DNA from 2 places in the Geobacillus stearothermophilus ATCC 12980 genome. Region 2 is predicted to be linked to the other one. Evidence: predicted binding sites of a transcription regulator. Region 2 holds the regulator's gene; the other holds the start of a gene.
What was found. The regulator NrdR, encoded in region 2, represses ribonucleotide reductase genes. The targets are predictions, from matches to a motif close to AACACNATATATNGTGTT.
Positions count from the first base shown of each region.

Region 1: the regulator NrdR is predicted to act here: its motif matches at 1,838-1,855, upstream of QSJ10_RS10155 (vitamin B12-dependent ribonucleotide reductase).

Region 1 covers NZ_CP128494.1:1,868,349-1,876,548, forward strand. The annotation lists gene QSJ10_RS10155 (vitamin B12-dependent ribonucleotide reductase) at 1-1,711, opposite strand, end outside; gene QSJ10_RS10160 (lipoate--protein ligase family protein) at 1,965-2,804, opposite strand; gene QSJ10_RS10165 (rhodanese-like domain-containing protein) at 2,954-3,328, shown strand; gene QSJ10_RS10170 (ROK family transcriptional regulator) at 3,387-4,577, opposite strand; gene gcvPB (aminomethyl-transferring glycine dehydrogenase subunit GcvPB) at 4,760-6,226, opposite strand; gene gcvPA (aminomethyl-transferring glycine dehydrogenase subunit GcvPA) at 6,219-7,565, opposite strand; gene gcvT (glycine cleavage system aminomethyltransferase GcvT) at 7,583-8,200, opposite strand, start outside.
Region 2 covers NZ_CP128494.1:2,145,352-2,153,551, forward strand. The annotation lists gene thrS (threonine--tRNA ligase) at 1-1,291, opposite strand, end outside; T-box leader at 1,341-1,566, opposite strand; gene ytxC (putative sporulation protein YtxC) at 1,613-2,488, opposite strand; gene dnaI (primosomal protein DnaI) at 2,775-3,707, opposite strand; gene QSJ10_RS11645 (replication initiation and membrane attachment family protein) at 3,719-5,110, opposite strand; gene nrdR (transcriptional regulator NrdR) at 5,216-5,677, opposite strand; gene QSJ10_RS11655 (hypothetical protein) at 5,745-6,143, opposite strand; gene speD (adenosylmethionine decarboxylase) at 6,269-6,643, opposite strand; partial or broken gene QSJ10_RS15650 (glyceraldehyde 3-phosphate dehydrogenase NAD-binding domain-containing protein) at 6,943-7,851, opposite strand; gene coaE (dephospho-CoA kinase) at 7,968-8,200, opposite strand, start outside.

The DNA.
Region 1 (8,200 bases), 280 kb from region 2:
TTCCTTCCTCGGAGCCGTACGCTTTTTCGCAGTAAATGAGCAAGTCGGCAAGCCCCATGACGCCAAGGCCGATGCGGCGCTCGCCGAGCGCCTGTTTTTTGTTTTCCTCAAGGAAGTATGGCGTAGCATCAATGACGTTGTCTTGCATCCGCACCCCGATTTCAACCGTACGCTTCAGTTTTTCATAGTCCACGACTTTCCGCTCTTTGTCTACCATGTTCGCCAAGTTAATGGCGGCCAAGTTGCAGACCGAATATGGCGCAAGGGGCTGTTCCCCGCACGGATTGGTCGCCACGACTTTTTGTCCGTACGCGCGAGCGTTCGTCATTTCATTGGCATTGTCGATGAAGAAAATGCCCGGCTCGGCTGAATACGTCGCACAAATGTTGATCAACTTCCAAAGCTCGCGGGCGCGGATTTTCCGGTAGACGCGGACGCGGTAGCCCATTTGTTCCCATTCGCGCACATCGCCGACTTCATGCCATTTTTCATTGTAAATGCGCATTTCTTCTTCAGAATACGTTTCTACGTCCGGGAAGCGCAGCGCGTATTCTTCGTCCTTTTCGACCGCTTCCATGAATTCTTTCGTCAAGCAGACGGAAATGTTCGCACCGGTCAAAAAGTCCGGGTTGTGCACCGTGTATGTACCGCCGGTGCGCAGTTTTTCTTCGGCATCTTTGATAATTTCCTCTGTGAAGCCGCCGTAGTCAGGCGCGTTTTTGTACCGGACGATCGCTTCGTACATCGTTCGCTCCCGCTCGGTGAGCGGCGTGAATTTCAGTTTGTCGCGCGCTGCTTTTTTGATGCCCTCGTCTTCCATATTTTCAAGCAGGTAGCGCAAAATGCGCGGGTTTTGCATTTTCGAGACGATGAATTCGATAATGTCCGGGTGCCAGTCGGCCAGCATAATCATTTGGGCGCCGCGGCGGGAGCCACCTTGCTCGACAAGGTGGGTCAGCTTCGCAATGTCGTCAAGCCATGAGACCGACCCGGACGATTTGCCGTTCACCCCACGCGCAAGCGTATGGCGCGGCCGCAATGTCGAGCCGTTCGTCCCAACGCCGCCGCCGCGGCTCATAATTTCCATCACCTGCTTCCGATGTTCGGAAATGCCTTCGCGCGAATCTTTCACAAACGGCATCACATAGCAGTTGAAATACGTCACTTCCTTGCCTGAACCCGCCCCGTACAACACGCGGCCGGCCGGAACAAAATTCAAGCTGGCGAGCTCTTGATAAAACTTTTCGAACCACTCTTTCCGCTTTTCTTCGGTCTTTTCCACCGCCGCCAGCCCGGTCGCATTGCGCTTGGCGATTTGCTCATAGAAAATCTCGAGCGGCTTGTCGATAATGTCGAGCGATCGAAGGACAATGCCGGTTTCCGCCTCCTCGCCTTCGAGCACGTGCCGGTATTCGTCTTCAATCAACACGCGCGCTTTTTTCGCCTCCCAGTCAATATCGACGATAAAACCGAGACCGCGGGCTGGGAATTTCGGGTCCTCCTTGATCGTCAACACAACGAAATCGCCCGGTGTGAGCGTCAGCTTTTCCGTATCCTTAAACGAATAACGGTCCAACATGACCAAACGGGATACGCCTTTATGGGTGATGTGCATATCCGGCGTAATCGGATGCACTTGCGGAAATAGGCGGATATCCTCGTTCAGCTTGTCAATATTGATTTTCATTTTTTCGGACGACGCCACCGTCATTCTCCTATCTCTCCTCTTTTATATAATTATATAATCTCTCATGTTTTTGCCAATGTTGCCCTGTCTTCTCTACCTTACCATATCAAACAGAAAAAAACAATATATAGTATGATTTTTTACGAAAATCATACTATATATTGTGATTTAGAACAGATCATTTCGTTTTTGTCAAGCAAAAAAAGACAAAAAACGGCGAAAAACGGACCAGCCATGCCGTTTTTGCCAAAACAGGAGCGATGTTCCATATTGCCGCCTAACGCTTAAAGTTCCATTCATCGCTTTCGTATTTCGTCCGCGCCAGCTCTTCGACGTACGCCAACTCTTCGGCGGTGAGCGTGTACGGTTCCAATACGATGTTCAATCCTTTTTCAAATCCTTTGTAAAACGCTTCTTTCGCTTCCTCGATCGTCACCGTGCGGCTCGTCAACTCATTGATCGCGACGGCTTTCTTTTTAAAATCGCGCTGCAGACGCTCTTTCACCCGCTCGTTTGGATATTTAAACAAGCTGAACAGCAAGTCTTCGTCCAAATCGAGCAAAATCGAACCATGCTGCAAAATGACGCCTTTTTGCCGCGTTTGCGCGCTGCCGGCGATTTTCCGCCCCTCAACGACAAGTTCGTACCACGACGGTGCGTCAAAGCAAACAGCCGAGCGCGGGCTGCGCAAATCCGCTTTTTCTTCTTCTGTTTTCGGCACGGCGAAATACGCGTCAAGCCCAAGGAAGCGAAATCCTTCCAAAATGCCCTGGGAGATGACGCGATACGCTTCCGTCACCGTCTGCGGCATCGCGGGATGCGATTCGGAGACGATGACGCTGTATGTCAACTCTTTGTCATGAAGAACGCCGCGCCCGCCAGTCGGGCGGCGGACAAAGCCGAGGCCGTTCCGTTTCACCGCGTCTAAATCAATTTCTTTCTCCACTTTTTGAAAATAGCCGATCGACAACGTCGGCGGATTCCAGCCGTAAAAGCGGACCGTCGGCGGAATTTTTCCTTCGCTGTGCCACTCTAAGAGCGCCTCATCAAGCGCCATATTAAACGACGGCGAGCCCTCGCCGGAGTCAATAAAGCGCCATACTTCCTTTTTAGCCATCGTTCCACCTTCTTTTCAGAATCACCTTTACTAGTTTAGCAAACAACGCCGGCCAAGGGAAGAAAAATGGCATCGCGAAAACACTTTGCTTCCGAGCGGCAACTCTATATAATAGGAAATAGCGGACAAAGCGAAAGGAGGCATGACGGGTGGAAGCATTGCTCATTATTCTCGGGGCGGTCATCGTGTATTCCGTCATTACGTACTTCTGGCAGAAGAGAATTGTCAAAGCATTGACAGAAGAAGAGTTCCGCGCCGGCTACCGGAAGGCGCAATTGATCGATGTCCGTGAACCGGATGAGTTTGCGGCTGGACATATTTTAGGGGCGCGCAACATCCCGCTGACCCAACTGCGCATGCGCATGAAAGAATTGCGCAAAGACCAGCCGATTTATTTATATTGCCAAAACGGGCTGCGCAGCGGGCGGGCCGCACAAATGCTTTACCGGAAAGGGTATCGCGATTTGTACCATTTAAAAGGCGGATTTAAAACGTGGACCGGGAAAGTGAAGAAAAAAGCGTAGCGATCGGCAAAAAGAGGCGCGCTGCCGGACTAGGCAGGCGCCTTTGCTGTTGCGGCCGTCAAGGAGCCGTCTCAAATTCCGGCGGCAGGACGACCGCCTCAAGCACCGAAGCAGCCGCGCCGATGGCGCAGCTTTTCTCTTTCAGCTTGGAGGAGATGATAGACGGCTCGCTTTCTTTTTTGACGAGAATGCGCTCCCTCACCTCTTTGCGCGCTGCATCAAGCACGAAATCACCGGCCTGAGCAAGCGGGCCGCCGATAATGATCGCCTCCGGATTGTACGCGTAGATCACCTGCAACAGTCCGATGCCGAGATAACGCCCCGTTTCCTCCAAAATGCCGGCCAACGGTTCATCGCTTTCCGCCGCCAGCGCCATCGCGGCGATGGAAAAGCGGTCGTCCAGCCACTCCGAACGGCCTTCTTCGGCCAAACGGCGTTCAATATATTTTTGTGAAGCGTACATTTCCCAGCAGCCGGTATTGCCGCAAGTACAGCGGACGCCGTTGACATCGATCGTATGATGGCCGATCTCGCCCGCTAGCCCGTTCACCCCGCGATACAGCTGATGATGAAGGACGACGCCGGCGCCAATGCCGATGCCGGCGCTAATATACACAAAATGGGCAAACTCCTTGCCGGCGCCGAACCATTTTTCGCCAAGCGCCGCCAGTTTCGCCTCGTTTTCGACGATGACCGGATATTGCGGCCATCGCTTTTGCAAGGCCGATGCCAACGCCACATCGCCCCAACGCAAGTTCGGCGCAAAAATCACCGTCCCGCTTTCCGTATGGACAACGCCCGGCACCCCGATGCCGATTCCCATTACGCCGTACGGCGTCGTCGGCGCCCGGCGGACCGCGGCTTCAACCAATTCGGCCATCTCGCCGACAATCGCCTCCTGCCCTTCGGACGGGCGGAACGAACGCCGCTGCTCCCATATGATTTCAGCATTTAAGTTCGTCACCACGGCGTACAAATAGTTAACGCCGAGCTCGACGCCGACAAGCGAACCGGCGTCGGCATTAAAGCGGAGCATGAGCGGCCGGCGTCCGCCTGTGGAGACGCCGATGCCGCTTTCATGGACAAAATGCTCGGCGATCAGCTCATCGACGAGCGCTGAAACCGTCGCTTTATTCAGTCCGGTCGTTTTCGCAATATCGGCGCGTGAAATCGGGTGTTGGTCGCGGATCAATTTCAGGACGAGCTGTTTATTTATTTTTTTGACAAGAGTGATGTTCCCTGTCCTCACGTTTTCGGTCATCCTTTTCGTCATGACTTTTAGTATGCACCGCGAATGATGGATCAGCCATTGCTATTAGTTTATATAATAAACTAACTCGACTTTTCTGTCAATGCCGCCATAGCAATGCAGCTGTCCCCAAACGAAACGGCCCGCCCACTGTCGGGCGAGCCGTTTGTCGGTATCACGGATCAGTTTGTCGGCTTTTGATAGCGCAAAATCGGCTTGCGCGCTGCGGTCGTTTCATCAAGCCGCTTGACGACCGTCGTATGCGGCGCTTCTTGAACGATTTCCGGAGTTTCTTCCGCTTCCTTGGCAATTTGAATCATCGCATCGATGAACGCATCGAGCGTCTCTTTCGACTCCGTCTCGGTCGGCTCAATCATCATGCACTCTTCGACGATGAGCGGGAAGTAAGTGGTCGGCGGATGGAAGCCGAAATCAAGCAGCCGTTTCGCGATGTCAAGCGTTCTGACGCCAAGTTTCTTTTGCCGCTTGCCGGATAAGACAAACTCATGCTTGCAATGGCGGTCATACGGCAAATCGTAATACTCGGCAAGACGGCGCATCATATAGTTGGCGTTTAAAACGGCGTATTCGCTCACCGCTTTCAAACCGTCCGGCCCCATCGAGCGGATGTACGTGTACGCCCGGACGTTGATGCCGAAATTGCCGTAAAACGGCTTGACGCGGCCGATTGACTGTGGACGGTCGTAGTCAAGGTAGCAACGGCCGTTTTCCCCTTTGGCGATGACCGGTTTCGGCAAAAACGGCACAAGGTCAGCTTTCACCCCGACCGGGCCCGATCCTGGCCCTCCGCCGCCGTGCGGGCCGGTGAACGTTTTATGCAAGTTCAAATGGACGACGTCAAAGCCCATATCGCCGGGGCGCGCCTTGCCGAGGATGGCGTTTAAGTTCGCGCCGTCATAGTACAGCTTGCCGCCCGCTGCATGGACGATTTCCGCCATTTCGACGATTTGCTCTTCAAACAGCCCGAGCGTGTTCGGGTTCGTGAGCATGAGCGCCGCTGTGTCAGGGCCGACGACGCGCCGCAAATCCTCCAAATCAACAAGGCCGGCGGCAGTCGATTTGACCGTCACTGTCTCAAACCCCGCAACGGTTGCCGACGCCGGATTCGTACCGTGCGCCGAATCCGGGACGATTACCTTCGTCCGGTTGAAATCGCCGTTGGCCTCATGGTAAGCGCGGATCATCATGAGCCCGGTCCACTCGCCATGGGCGCCGGCGGCCGGCTGCAAGGTGACCGCATCCATGCCCGTGATTTCTTTTAAATGCTCCTGCAAGTCGTACATCAACTCAAGCGCCCCTTGCACCGTTTCTTCCGGCTGCAGCGGGTGGATGTGGGCAAACCCGGCGAGACGGGCGACGTTTTCATTGATTTTCGGATTGTATTTCATCGTGCACGATCCAAGCGGGTAAAACCCGGAATCAACGCCGTGGTTTCGCTTGGAAAGCGCCGTGTAATGGCGCATCAAATCGAGCTCCGATACTTCCGGCAGCTCCGGTTCTTCAGAACGCAAATAATCGGGCGGCACAAGCTCGCTGACATCGACAGCCGGAACATCGAGCGCCGGCAGGCTGTAGGCGAGCCGTCCCGGCTTGCTTCGTTCGAAAATAAGCGGTTGATCGTTATGCATGGCAATCCCCCAATTCATTGACGAACCGATCGATTTCTTCTTTCGTGCGCAGTTCGGTGACAGCAACAAGCATATGATTGGAAAGTTCCGGATAATCACCGCCAAGGTCGCAGCCGCCGATGATCCCCTTTTCGAGCAGGCGGGCGTTCACCTCAGAAACCGGACGGTTGAGCCGGATGACGAATTCATTGAAAAATGGACCGGCAAACGGCGACACAACCCCGTGCTGTTCGAATGCCTGTTTCGCATAATGCGCCTTTTGCATGTTCATCGTCGCCATCTCTTTTACGCCCCGTTTTCCGAGCGCCGAGAGCGCCACCGAGGCGGCGAGGGCATTCAGCGCCTGGTTCGAGCAAATATTGGATGTCGCTTTATCGCGGCGGATATGCTGCTCGCGCGCCTGCAGCGTCAACACAAACCCGCGGCGCCCGTCTTCATCTTTCGTTTGCCCGACGAGCCGGCCTGGAATTTTCCGCATCAGCGGCGCTTTGACAGCGAAATACCCGCAATGTGGGCCGCCGAACTGCATCGGGATGCCAAACGGCTGCATATCGCCGACGACGATGTCCGCCCCCAATGCGCCGGGCGGGGTCAAAATGCCAAGGGCAAGCGGATTGCTCGCGACAATGAACAGGCTTTTCTTTTCATGGACGAGTGGCTCCATCGCCTTGAGCGGCTCGATTTGCCCGAAGAAGTTCGGGTATTGGACGACCACACACGCCACGTCATCCCCTATTTCCGCTTCAAGCGCTTGAAGATCGGTAACACCGCCGTCGTACGCAATTTCTTTTACCTCTAATCTCTGCCCTTTCGCATACGTGCGCACGACATCGCGGTATTGCGGGTGAACGGCCGCGGAAATAAGCACTTTCGTCCGCTTCGTATGAGCGGCAGCAAGCAGCACCGCTTCCGCGAGCGCCGTGCCGCCGTCGTACATCGACGAATTGGCGACATCCATGCCTGTCAGCTCGCATACCATCGTTTGGAACTCAAAAATGGCTTGCAGTTCGCCTTGGGAAATCTCCGGCTGGTACGGCGTATACGCCGTATAAAATTCGGAGCGCGACAGGACGTGGTCGACCACGGCCGGAATATAGTGGTCATACACGCCCGCTCCTAAAAAGGAAACATATTGCTTGGCGTTGGCGTTTTTGTCCGCTAACGCGCTTAACTCTTTCCATAGCTCCGGCTCCGACTTCGCCGGTTTCACGTTCAACTCGCCGCGAAAACGCACTTGTTCTGGAATGTCGGCGAACAGCTCATCAATGGATGCAACGCCGATCGTTCGCAACATTTCCTGCTTGTCTTCTTCCGTCATCGGCAAATAACGATGGAGCACCGTATTTTCCTCCTTGCTTATGACTTCGTCCGCTTGTAAAACGGGATCGGTACAATCTTCGCCTTCAAGCGCTTGCCGCGAATGTCCACCTCCACGACCTGACCGGCTGCGGCAACATCCGCTGTCACGAGCGCCAACCCGATGTTTTTCTTCAGCGTCGGCGACTGCGTGCCGGTCGTAATGAATCCGACTTCAGCGCTCCCGGCAAATACCCGGTAGCCATGGCGCGGAATGCCGCGGTCCATCATCTCGATGCCGACAAGCCGCCGCGGCGGTCCGGCTTCTTTTTGCCGCTTTAACGCGGCCTGGCCGATAAACGGCGATTCTTTTTCCGTTTTGACGGCAAACCCGAGCCCGGCTTCAAGCGGGGAGATCGTTTCGGACAATTCTTGGCCGTAAAGCGGCAGACACGCCTCAAACCGGAGCGTATCGCGCGCTCCCAGTCCGCATGGGAGGACGCCGTCTTCGGCCCCGGCTGTTAAAATGGCCTCCCATAACGTGATGGCATCCTCTGCCTGGCAATAGATCTCGAACCCGTCTTCGCCCGTATAGCCGGTGCGCGAGACGAGCGCCTTTACGCCGGCCACTTCCACATTGTCTTGGAACGAAAACGGACGCATCGCCGGCAAATCCAG
Region 2 (8,200 bases):
CATGCGGATCGCGGTATGACAAGCGGAACGAGTACTCGTCAAGCCCGAAATCTTTGTATACTTCTAAAATCAAGTTGACGACACGTTTAAACTCGTCTTTGATTTGGTCAGGGCGCACGAAAATATGGGCGTCATTAAGCGTCATGCCGCGGACGCGTTGCAAGCCGGTAAGCGCTCCGGACATTTCGTAGCGGTGCATCGTGCCAAGTTCGGCGATGCGAATCGGCAGCTCACGGTAGCTGTGCAGCTTGCTTTTGTAAATCATCATATGGTGCGGGCAGTTCATCGGACGCAGCACAAGCTGTTCATTGTCCATTTCCATCGGCGGGAACATGTTTTCTTTGTAATGGTCCCAGTGTCCTGACGTTTTGTACAGCTCGACGCTGCCGAGCACCGGCGTATACACATGGTCATAGCCAAGCTCGATTTCTTTGTCGACGATATACCGTTCAATGATCCGGCGGATCGTCGCCCCCTTCGGCAGCCAAAGCGGCAAGCCTTGCCCGACTTTTTGCGACGTCGCAAACAGCTCAAGCTCTTTTCCTAATTTGCGGTGGTCGCGCTCCTTTGCCTCTTCGAGAAGATGCAGATAGCGCTCCAAATCTTCCTTCTTGAAAAACGCTGTCCCGTAAATGCGCTGCAGCATTTTGTTGTTGCTGTCACCGCGCCAGTAGGCCCCCGAGATGCTGAGCAGCTTGAATTCTTTGATCTTGCCGGTCGACGGCACGTGCACGCCGCGGCAAAGGTCGAAAAACTCGCCTTGCTCGTAAATGGAAATCGTCTCGCCTTCCGGAATATCAGCGATCAACTCGAGCTTCAACTCATCGCCGATTTCTTCATACAGCCGGATAGCTTCTTCACGGCTCACTTCTTTGCGGACGATATCCAAGTTTTCTTTGACAATGTTGCGCATTTCCGCCTCAATTTTCGGCAAATCGTCCGGCGTCAGCTTATGCTCCATATCGATATCATAGTAGAAGCCGTTTTCAATAACGGGTCCGACGCCGAGCTTGACGTTGCGATACAGCCGTTTGATCGCCTGCGCCATTAAATGGGCGGCGCTATGGCGCAAAATATCAAGCGCCTCTGGCATATCTTGGGTGATAATCACCAGCTCGCCGTCCTCATGAAGCGGCGTGCGCAAATCGACGAACCGGCCGTTCAGTTTCCCGGCGATCGCTTTTTTCTTCAGCCCCGGACTGATCGACGCGGCGATGTCTTCGGTCGATGTCCCGCTCGCAAACTCCTTTTGCGCTCCGTCCGGGAACGTGATGCGAATCATGTCTGGCATCGGCAATCACTCCTTTGTCATAATTAAAAAAGAAAAAAACTCCTCCCTCAAAAGGGACGAGTTTTCGTCGTGGTTCCACCCTTCTTCCCATGGCAACACAACGCCATGGCTCAACAACAATAACGGCTAGCCACCGGCGGCAACTACTGGGCGCTCCGTTCGCTGCCGCAGCTCTGAGGGGGTAAGCGCATTTTTCGTGTTAGGAAGGTTCCAGCCGCCGCCTTCCCTCTCTGGAAACCGTAAAAATGCACCCATATCCTCGTCATCGCTTGTCTATGCGGTTATTTATGTACGATATTATAGCGGAACCGAAAAGAAAAATCAAGATTCTTCCCCATTTCCGGCGCTGGCGACAAACAAGCGGGAAAAATCAGCGCGGCGGCGGAGGCGAAGCCGCTCTTGAAACACGTTTTGCAGCGTCTGCACCATGCCGTCATCCGGGTGGTCGGTATACAGCTCAATTTCCGCCGGAGCAAGCGAGACAAGCGGCGCGAGCACCGAAGAATCGATATACATCGGCTGGCTGACGACGAGATGGCGGTCGATCAGCCGTTTCACTTCCGCCGCCGACAGCTCGCGGCGGTGGCGGTCGTAAAACACGAAGTGCGGCGGGTCGTGCACCAAATACAGGCGCGGCCATTGCGGCGTCCGGCCAACCAGGCATTCGCGCAGCATTTGCACGAAAGTTTGATACTCTTGCTCCAATTTGTACTCGTCAATCGCGAGCCCGACATAATGTTCAAGCCGCTCGATGTACGGCTTCAGCCGAAAGGTGACAAACGACGAAAACGAGAAGGACAGCCCGTCGCGCAAAAACGAAGCGCACGCCTCGCGCAGCAGCGCCATGCGCGAAGCAGCAAACTCCGCCCCTTTCTGATAATCGCGCCGTTCACCGTCCAAAAACGAATGGGCGAGCGCCAAAATTTGCTGCTGTTCCTCGCGGTCGCGAAAATAAAAGACACCGGAAATGATCGACAACAACAGCCGGTCTTCGAGGACAGACTGCACAAATGCAGTCATGGCTGGTATGATATACGTCTCGAGCACGTGCTTCTCATCGCCGTATATGTAAACCGCCACGATCTTGTTTCCGTCGTAAGCGGCGTGAAACAGCGGACAGGCATCCCGTTTCCGTTCATTCAGCAGCCAAAACAGTTTCTCCGCCTCGCTTGCCTTGTCAAAATGGATTTCGATCACCCGCTGTCCCCCCTTCTCCGAGATCAACACTTGGTTTATATATATGGGGACAATCAGCTGTTTAGACTAAAAAAGCGCAAAACGTCCAACGTTTCCCGCCTACAGGGATGCGCCGCTCGGCGGCTGCGGCGGACGGAGCGCACAGACATTCGCAACGGGTTCATTCGCCAAGATGCCCCGCTCCTTGGCGGCTGGCGGAGAATGCATCCTTTCCGCCCCAGCGCAGAAAAACGGCGCCCCCTTGCGTCAGGGGACGCCGTAAGCGCGCCGTTTGACCGCTTATCCATCATTCGCGGCGGTTTGGCCCGGTAATTTCAACCGGGTGCGCGAGTGAGCGGATCCGCTCCATAATGCGGGCGGCTTTCACTTTTTCTTCCTCGCCGCGCTGCGAATACGTCAAATGGTGGGCGAGCTGCTTCATATCAAAGTTGGAGGTGAAAAAGGTCGGCAAATTTTCAAACATCCGGTATTGCAAAATTGGGCCGAGCACATCGTCGCGCACCCAGCTCGACATCGCCTCCGCTCCAAGGTCATCGAGCATGAGCACCGGCACTTTTTTCACATAATCGAGCTTTTCGTTCATCGTCTGATCTTGCAATGAATGCTTCAGCTCGCGAAACAGCTCCGGCACATAGACGATGAGCGACGGAATGTTCCGTTTCGCCAGTTCATTGGCGATCGCCCCGAGCAAATACGTTTTGCCGACGCCGAACGACCCGTACAAGTACAATCCTTTCATTTTTTTCCCCGGCTCGTACTCCGTCACGAACTTCTCTGCAAACTGGATGGCTTTAATGCGCCCATCGTCGCTAAGATCCACATCCGACAGCGAAGCTTGCAAAATTTCCCGCGGCACGAACATGCTTTGAATGAGCGCTTCCTGCCTTCTCCGTTCATCATCTTGCACTTTTTTCGGGCAGCGGTCGTATTCAACGTCAATTCGCCCGCCGGCGACCACCAAGTTCGGATGATACCCCGGCAACATATTTGGGCATTGCTCGAGCCCTGGGCACTGGCGGCAATGGCCATGTTGCTCGATAAATTCGTACAGCTTCATTAAACTTCGGTCCACCGCATCGCGCGACAGCTGCTGCTCGTGCGCCTGCAAAAACGGCTGCACGTCCGGATGCGTCAAAATATAGCGCCGCATTTGTTCATAGCGCCGCCGGAACCCTTCGTTTCCGAACAGCCGCTGCAACAGTTGATTTACTCGTTCCATCGCCTTTACACCTACGATCCATCACGGTATTTTTTCAGCCGTTCCTCGAGCTCTTTGCGCGCCTGTTCCACATCAAAGTCGTCATCATCCGGCTGGCTGTAATCCATGTTCAGCCAGTCGGGGACGATTTCGGTGCGCACGACTTTGCGCACTGTCCGCGTCCCTTTTTCTTTTTCATTCGCCCAGTTTTGGTACGTCTTTGCTTCCTCTTTAGCCAGCTCCATCGCCTCTTTGACGGTGCGCACCTTTTTGCGCGCCCAATGGCTGGCGATTTTCTCGACATATTTTTTCGATAGTTTCATATTCGTCCGCAGCATGACGTAATAAATCAGCACATTGACGACGCCCGGAAGAAGCTGCTGTTGAAACATAATATCTTCGATCAATTGCAAATCGGCGAGCGACGGCTCCGCTCCCCCGGAAATTTCCTTCAGAAGCTGGCGCGGGGAGATCGTCTCGAGCTGCTTCATCAACGCCTCCTCTTTTGTGCGCGGCTCGATGTATTCCATCGTCCGGTAAGCGAGCGGCTGCACCCGTTCGACAAGGCGCGGGGCGGCGCCGCCGTGCTCGATCTCATACCACTCCCGGGCCGCCCGGCGCAGGGCGTCAATGTCAATCTCGTATGCCGGATCGATGACGCCGAGGACAATTTTTTGCATTTCCAGCGGCGGGATGCCGTACAAAAATGCCAACTTTTTGATCGCTTCTTTCACTTTCGCGGTTACGGCCCGGCGCGGCACCATCTGTTTCGACAAGCCGGCAAAAAACAGCTCAAAATCAAACACGCCGTCATCGAGCGCATACGACGCCTCGTCCCGCCCCATGTGCACTTTTCCATCCGGCGGCTCGAGCTCGCGCCCGGCCTCTTCATTGAATCCCGCGACGATTTGTTCAGCATGAACGGACGAAAATACGTCCGAAAACGCGCGCGTCACCAGGGTGAACTTTGTCTCATCCACAACCGGGCAGGCAAAACAGTCATTCAGCTGGGCAAACATATGACGGCCGACTTGCCGGTACAAAAAGACGCCGAGCATTTCGTCGCGGAAAAATTGATCCGGCGCCAGCGGCGGGCGCAGCTCATACACAAACTGCTTCGGCTCTTCCGCCTCGGGGGCGTGGACGTACGTATTCAGCAGCCCGATGCCTTCGAGCTTCAGCCGCTCGCTGTAAATGTCCGGCAGGCCGCACTGCATGAGCGCCATAAGCCGATGGTGGGTCGCTTCCCGGCCGCCAAGCAGCTCGAGCTCCCCCCAAAGCGTCATATATAAGGCGAGCGCACGATGGCCGATCAGCGGCTGATACAGCATAGTCAACACTTTTCGGTCCGCATCGTGCAGCGCAGTGCGGCTTTGCACCATATACCGATCAACGGCCAACAACTCTTTCCAATGGTGTGGCATCGCTCCGACCTTCCATTCTGCCATATTCGTTTCCATCCACCTCTCGCCTTCCCGGCCGAAAAATAAGCTGAAAAAAGGGCCTGCCGCATTCCCGCTCGAGCCCTTTTACCGTTGTCCTTTTTTAATCAGCTCTTTTAGCTCTTCGATAAATACGTTGATATCTTTAAACTGCCGATAGACGGAAGCGAAGCGGACATAGGCCACCTCATCGATGCGCGACAGCCGCTCCATGACCATTTCGCCGATCGTTTCGCTTTTTACTTCCGATACGCCTTGGCTGCGCAGCTCGCGCTCGATTTCCTGCGTCACTTTTTCCAATTGCTCAAGCGCCACCGGCCGTTTTTCACACGCTTTGATCAAACCGCGCAAAATTTTTTCCCGGCTGAACTCCTCGCGCGTCCCTTCTTTTTTGACGACAATCAGCGGCGGTTCCTCGACCCGCTCAAACGTCGTAAATCGATAGTGGCATTGTTCGCACTCGCGCCGGCGGCGAATCGAGCGGCCTTCTTCGGCCGGGCGTGAGTCAAGCACGCGCGTGCCTTGGTGATGGCATGACGGACATCGCATAACATCCACTCCGTTCCTCTTCTTATCTTCTATCATACCGGAATGGCAGATGGCAGACAAGCCATAGTCAGCTATTGAGGCCAGAACCGATATACGGCAGGCGGCCGTCAAGCTTCCGGTATAACTCAAGGATGACCGCCCGGCTGCGGCCAAAATCAAACGGCAAGAACTTTGTCTCGGTCGTCACCGAAAAGTCCACCGCCGTTTCAAACGGGCGGACGGAAATGACGGTGGCGACGATAAACAGCTTGGGGCCGCGCCGCGTTTGGGCGCAAAGCTCGCCGCGCTCTTCGGAAACGGAAAGCAGCTCGGCGTCAGGCAGCGAAGCGAGCAGCTCTTTCACCGCGTCGATGACAGCGCGGTGGGCCGCTTTGTAGTAATGGCTCCGGAGCTCGGCGTCCTCATGGTTTTCCCGCGTTTCGCAATGGTTCGTCAACGCATACTTCAACTTTTTCCACATGCTCATAGCCACGTCTCCCTAATCGTTCTTTTTTTCACCATCATACCATGATTTTGGCCGCCATGGCACCGCCGAAAGCGTAAAAAAAGGAGCGTCCTGTTTACGCTCCTTTTGCTTCCGTTGTTATGGAATTACAGCGCGTGCGCCTTTTTCACTTCAATCGGGCGCATGCCGCGCGGCAGCTCAATCGTTTCCCGCGTTTGCGCGCCAAGCTTTTCGGCGATGTAATCCGCGGCGATGGTCGGGTCTAAATGGCCGCATGTATACACATCAATGCTGGCATAGCCGTGTTCCGGAAACGTATGAATCGTTAAATGGGATTCGGAAATAATGACGACCCCGCTTACGCCTTGCGGAGCGAATTTATGGAACGCGACTTCGCGAATTTCCGCTCCCGATTTTAATGCGGCGTCTACAAACGTTTTTTCAATAAAGTCCATATCGTTCAGTTTGTCAAAGTCGCATCCCCAAAGTTCCGAGATAACGTGACGACCCATCGTATCCATGCGAAAGTCCCCCTTTTAACCAATTTTCTCAAATAAAAAACAGATTTGTAGGTTGCAAAATGGCATGTATAACTACCACGGGGGAAAGTTAGTCCTAAGAGGTCCTAACCCTTTAAGTAGTCACATTACCTTTGCCGTTAAGAAGTTCACGAAACATAGTATACTTTGTTTAGGGGGTTTTTGCAACAGGCTTTTTTAATTTTTCGCATGCCAAAAGGAAAAAGCGCCCACACCGCCACACGGGCGGATCGGACGCTTTGCGCATCTTTTCACGATTGCGAGATTGGAAGAAAAACTGCTTAAGCGCTCACATGAAGACGCTCATTCATTTTGGCGGCGACAAGGCTGGCCAAGTCGACGACGCGGCACGAATAGCCCCACTCGTTGTCGTACCAGGCGAGCACTTTCACTTTCCGGCCGTCAATCACCATTGTCGACAAACCGTCAATGATCGCCGAATGCGGGTTCATGCGGGTTCGTGTTGAAATCGATCGACACAAGCGGCTCCATCGTGAAATCCAAAATGCCTTTCAGCGGACCATTGGCTGCGCGGAGAAGAGCTTCGTTCACTTCCTCGACCGTCACATCCCGCTTGACGTCAACGACCAAATCGACAAGCGACACGTTCGGCGTCGGAACGCGCAACGCCATGCCATGAAGCTTTCCTTGTGAACTACCCACCACCTACACTTCGCTTAGAGGTGGGGGCTTCAAGCGACTTGTGTGTGTTCGCTGAACGGTAAGCCACACACAAGAACCCTTTACGCTTCCCTTCGTTCCGAAGGTGTCCGTTCTAGCCATATTCTATCATATTCGTTGGCTAACGCCAACCGAAATTCATCTCCCACTTTCACTGGTGCTGGCGCACCTTCACGTTTAGAAGTAGGAGACTTCTTTCGGAGGGAAGTTAAATTTGCCGGTCGCTTCAATCACAATATCAATATCAAGCTCTTTCCACGGCAATTGTTGCGGTCGCGCGAGTTCAGCAATTCCACCTTTTTGCCGTTGACAAGCAATCCGTCTTCCAAAGCGGCGACATCGCCGTCGAATTTGCCGTGGTTGGAGTCGTATTTCACCAAATGGGCTAACGTTTCCGGCGGATAGCTAGCATTCACCGCCACAATTTCAAGGTCGGGAGGATTGATGGCTCTCCGGAATACCATCCGTCCAATTCGTCCGAATCCGTTAATCGCCACTTTCGCCTTCATTCACCTTGTTCCCTTCTCATATATGTTATACTATTTATTTTAATCCACATAAATAGTATATCATATTTTTGTGAAATACGGAGAGCAAAATCAATAAAACGCAGCAAAAAAGACGCCTATTTTCCCAAGGCGTCCCATTGATGCAAAATGGCCAGCAACTGCCGGCGTGTCTCTTCGATCGTCCCGTTGTTGTCAATCACCGCATCGGCCCGTTTCACTTTTTCCGCCATCGGCCACTGGGAGCGGATGCGGGCGAGCGCTTCCTCTTCGGTGAAACCGTTGCGCGCCATGAGCCGGCGGAGCTGAACGTCATCGTCGACGTACACAACAAGCACTTTATCCACCCAAT